DNA from 2 places in the Bradyrhizobium sp. USDA 326 genome. Region 1 is predicted to be linked to the other one. Evidence: riboswitches for the same ligand, from Rfam matches in the RefSeq annotation. Region 1 holds a riboswitch; the other holds the start of a gene.
The links. A riboswitch is a leader RNA that binds a small molecule or an ion and turns the genes downstream of it on or off. The one in region 1 is predicted to bind glycine.
Positions count from the first base shown of each region.

Region 2: linked by a shared signal. The riboswitch ahead of ABIG06_RS36510 (D-amino acid dehydrogenase) and the one ahead of gcvT (glycine cleavage system aminomethyltransferase GcvT) in region 1 are both predicted to bind glycine.

Region 1 covers NZ_JBMGQA010000001.1:7,805,878-7,808,075, reverse strand. Annotated here, with positions in the region: gene gcvH (glycine cleavage system protein GcvH) at 1-199, opposite strand, end outside; gene gcvT (glycine cleavage system aminomethyltransferase GcvT) at 210-1,358, opposite strand; glycine riboswitch at 1,504-1,592, opposite strand; gene alaS (alanine--tRNA ligase) at 1,816-2,198, shown strand, end outside.
Region 2 covers NZ_JBMGQA010000001.1:7,669,119-7,671,316, reverse strand. Annotated here, with positions in the region: gene ABIG06_RS36510 (D-amino acid dehydrogenase) at 1-933, opposite strand, end outside; glycine riboswitch at 1,001-1,106, opposite strand; glycine riboswitch at 1,110-1,214, opposite strand; gene ABIG06_RS36505 (M20/M25/M40 family metallo-hydrolase) at 1,356-2,198, opposite strand, start outside.

The DNA.
Region 1 (2,198 bases):
CGTAGACGTCGGAGGCGGCCTTCACGGATTCCACGACGGCGGCGGCTTCGGCCTTCTTCAAGCTCCGGCCGACCTTGGGCAATTCGACGAACACGACGTCGCCGAGCTGCTGCTGGGCGTAGTCGGTGATGCCGACCGTGGCGGTATCGCCGTCGATCGCGAGCCATTCGTGGTCGGAGGTGTACAGCGTCGTGGTCATTGTCTTGTCCTCAGCGTTTGTAGGTGTTTTTGACGAAGGGCATGGCGGCGACCTGCACGGCTAAGCGCTGGCCGCGCACCTCGGCGAAGAGTTTCGTGCCGAGCGCGCTCAGGTTCGTGGGCACATAGCCCATCGCGACCGGCGCGTTCAGGCTCGGGCCGAAACCGCCCGAGGTGACCTTGCCGATCGGCTCGCCGCCGGCCTGATCGGCAAACAGCAGCGCGCCCTCGCGCACCGGCGCGCGGCCCAGGGCGAGCAGGCCGACACGGCGGCGGGATGCGCCGTTGTCGAAATGCGCAAGGATCTTCCCGGCGCCGGGAAAGCCGCCGGCGCGCATCCCGCCGCTGCGGCGGCTCTTCTGTACCGACCATTCCAGCGCGGCCTCGACCGGCGTGGTCGCGGTGTCGATGTCGTGGCCGTACAGGCAAAGCCCGGCTTCCAGCCGCAGGCTGTCGCGGGCGCCCAGGCCGATCGGCAGCACGTCCGGGTTTTCGATCAGCATCCTGGTCAGGCGCTCGGCCTCCGCAGCGGGAACGGAGATCTCGAACCCGTCCTCGCCGGTGTAGCCGGAGCGCGAGACGAAGCATTTGATGCCGGCGACCTCATGCGGGCCGGCATCCATGAATGTCATCGACGGCGCCTCTGCACACAATTTCGCCAGCGCCGCTTCCGCCTTCGGGCCCTGCAGCGCGATCAGCGCGCGGTCGGCCAGGGAATCGATGACGCAGTCGTCCGCGAGGTGCGCGCGCAGATGCGCCTCGTCCGCGTCCTTGCAGGCGGCGTTGACGACCAGGAACAGGTGATCGCCGAAATTGGCGACCATGAGATCATCGAGGATCCCGCCGTCTGCATTGGTGAACTGGGCGTAGCGCTGCCGGCCCGGTGCGATCGACACGATGTCCTGCGGCACCAGCCGTTCCAGCGCGCGGGCGGCGTCCTCGATCCTGCCCGACTTCGGGCGAAGCGCGAGCTGCCCCATATGGGAGACGTCGAACAGGCCGGCCGCGGCTCGCGTATGGAGGTGCTCCTTCAGCACGCCCGTAGGGTACTGCACGGGCATGTCGTAGCCTGCGAACGGCACCATCTTGCCGCCGAGGGACACATGCAGGGCGTGGAGGGGCGTCTGTCGAAGAGAGTTCTGGTCGTCGGGTAGTGGCATCAAGGGGCCCTCGGCGGTTCCCCGGGGACGATTCCCCGGGCCAACCAGTCGAAGCCCCATCTGTCGCTGTGCCTGAGAGTATTATCCCGTCGGCGGGTGCCACCCGGGTCGTTAGGCCCGTCGGCGCCTCTTTCCAGATGCTGTCAAAGCCACGCGGTCCTTTTGCCTGAGAGTTTCCGGGGCGGTTGCTCCTTCGGCGCCGGCACCAGTGCCGGTCTCTCCCGACGTGGCCGTACGATACAGATAAGTAAAGACCACAGGCCAGCCAAGCCTGTCAACGCGGCGGTTTCGCCTTTTCAACCGGGATTGCGCGCCCGCGGCAACCCTCTGATCTCCTTGCACAGTTTCTGGACACTGAAGCAGGCCTTGTCTAAAAGCGCTCTGGCCCGCAGATATCAGCCCTAACCTCTGGTTTGGATGGCAGGAAGCGGGTCCAAGCACACCCGATTGGATGAACATGAGCGGCGTCAACGAGATCAGGTCGACCTTTCTGAACTTCTTTGCCGAGAACGGCCACGAGATCGTGCCGTCCTCGCCATTGGTGCCGCGCAACGACCCCACGTTGATGTTCACCAATGCCGGCATGGTGCAGTTCAAGAACGTCTTTACCGGCGTCGAGAAGCGGCCCTATCAGCGCGCCACCACGTCGCAGAAATGCGTCCGCGCCGGCGGCAAGCACAACGACCTCGACAATGTCGGCTACACCGCGCGCCATCTCACCTTCTTCGAGATGCTCGGCAACTTCTCGTTCGGCGACTATTTCAAGGAGCGCGCGATCGAGCTTGCCTGGAAGCTGATCACCGGCGAATTCGGACTGAAGAAGGACAAGCTGCTCGTCAC
Region 2 (2,198 bases), 140 kb from region 1:
GGTGACGATCTTTGCGGCCTCGTCGAGCAGGCTCACCGTCGGGGTGGCGTTGCGGCTTTCGGCGGTGTCGAGTTGCACGGTGATCGAGTAGCCCTTCACCGGATAGACGTTGAGGCGTTCGTCGAGCAGGGTGGCGAAGTGACGGCTCGCAACGCCCGCGCAGACCACGACGCCGTCCACGTTCAGTGCGCCGCGCCCGGCTCCCACACTGTCGCTCGCGGCCAGATCAGCCCAGCCGATGACGAAGCCGCTGCCGGCACGCGCGATCGAATCGATATTGGCCTCGTGGATGAAGGTCGCGCCACGCCGCTTGCAGGCTTCCGCCAGCCCGCGGGTGAACTTGTGGATATCGCCGGTCGCATCCGACGGCGTGTAGAAGCCGCCATAATAGTCCTTGCGCAGTGTCGGCTCGATGCTGCGGATTTCTTCTGACGTCACCGGGCGGCGGTCGAGGCCGCCTTCCTGCAGCAGTGCGTTGACGCGCAGACCGGATTCGAAGCCGGCCTTGTCACGATAGATGTGGAGGATGCCGCGGCGTTCGAGATCGAAGTCGATCCCTTCGCGTGCCGCGATGTCGAACAGATGCCTGCGCGCTTCGATCGCGAGCCGCGTGGTCTCGATCGTATTGGCGCGGTAGTTGCCGACGTTGGCGACGAACTCGCTCATCCACGAATATTTGTGCCAGTTCGGCCACGGGTTCATCAGCAAGGGCGCGTCGCGCCGGAACATCCAGCGCAAGCCCTTCAGGATCGTCGCCGTGCTGTTCCACACTTCGGCGTTCGATGCGGAGAGCTGCCCGCCGTTGGCGAAGGACGTCTCCATCGCAGCGTAACGGTGCTTGTCGAGCACCGTCACCTCAAAGCCGCGTTCGAGCAGGGCATAGGCGGTCGTCACGCCGGTGATGCCGGCGCCGATGATGGCGATATGGGTCATGATGAGGTTCGGGGCTCCCGTGTTTAGAGTCGGCTAACCGCCGGCCAAAAGCCGTTGGCGGCGCCCCATCTGTCACGGGTACCTGAGAGCTTGATCCGCTGCGGATCTCGCAACGAACTATCCCCTTCGGTGGACGTCACGATTGCCTGAAATCGCGCCGCCTCTCTCCAGATCGTCCTGACGAAACGGTCCTTTTGCCTGAGAGTTTCCGGGGCGGTTGCTCCGTCGGCGCCGCAACGAAAGCCGAAAGCCTTCGCCGCGGTCTCTCCCGCATCGTCGCGTGGACGGCCGAGCAGTACGATACGCCTCATTTTTAGACAAGGCTAAATTTCGACCGTGACTGCCGAGCTATTGTGCAGTGCGAAGTCAGTCTCGTCGTCCCGGGGCGATGCGACAGCATCGAACCCGGAATGACGAGTTCACTACTCCAGCGTCGCCAGCAATCCGGCCATCAGCCGGCCGCGCTCGACCAGGCTATCGACCTCGATGAACTCCTCCAGCGTGTGGCCGTTGCCGCCGCGTACGCCCAGGCCGTCGAGCGTCGGGATTCCCATCGCGCCGGTGAAGTTGCCGTCGGAGCCGCCGCCGGAGCTTGCATGCGGTAATTCCGCGCCGAGCGATTTGGCGATGCCGCGCGCCTTCTCATAGAGCGCCATCGTGCCGGCATCCGGCTCCCAAACCGGACGCGTCACGCCGCGCGTGACCTTGAACGTGACGTCGTTGCTGGTGCCCGACAGCGCCAGCATCCTCTCCACACCGCGGTCGAGATCGGCCTGACGCTTGGCCATGGAGAGCGCTTCGCCGGTCGCGGTCGTTGCAACGCAATTGACCCATTGTCCGCCGTGGACGACGCCGACCGAGAAGGTGCAGTCCTCCGTCGTCATCGCGTCGATGGCGAGGATCTGCCGCGCCATCTCGCGGATCGCCGAGCGTCCCGCCGATAGCGTTGCGCCGGCGTGGCTCGGCCGGCCCGTCGCCTCGAGATTGAAGCGGGCAATGGCGTAACGTCCGGTGGTGACACCGTTGTCGGCGCGGCCGGGCTCGGGCACCAGCACGTATTTGTTGCGCGCCGCCTCCGCCTCGATGATGTCCCGCGTCGAAGGCGTGCCGACTTCCTCATCCGGCGTGAACAGCACGGTGATCGGCAGCGGTGTGGTGAAGGACGCGCGCGCCAGTTGCCGGATCGCTTCCAGCGAGAGGTAATTACCGCCCTTCATGTCGTAAATGCCGGGGCCATAGCACTTGTTGCCCTCGCGCCGCCATTT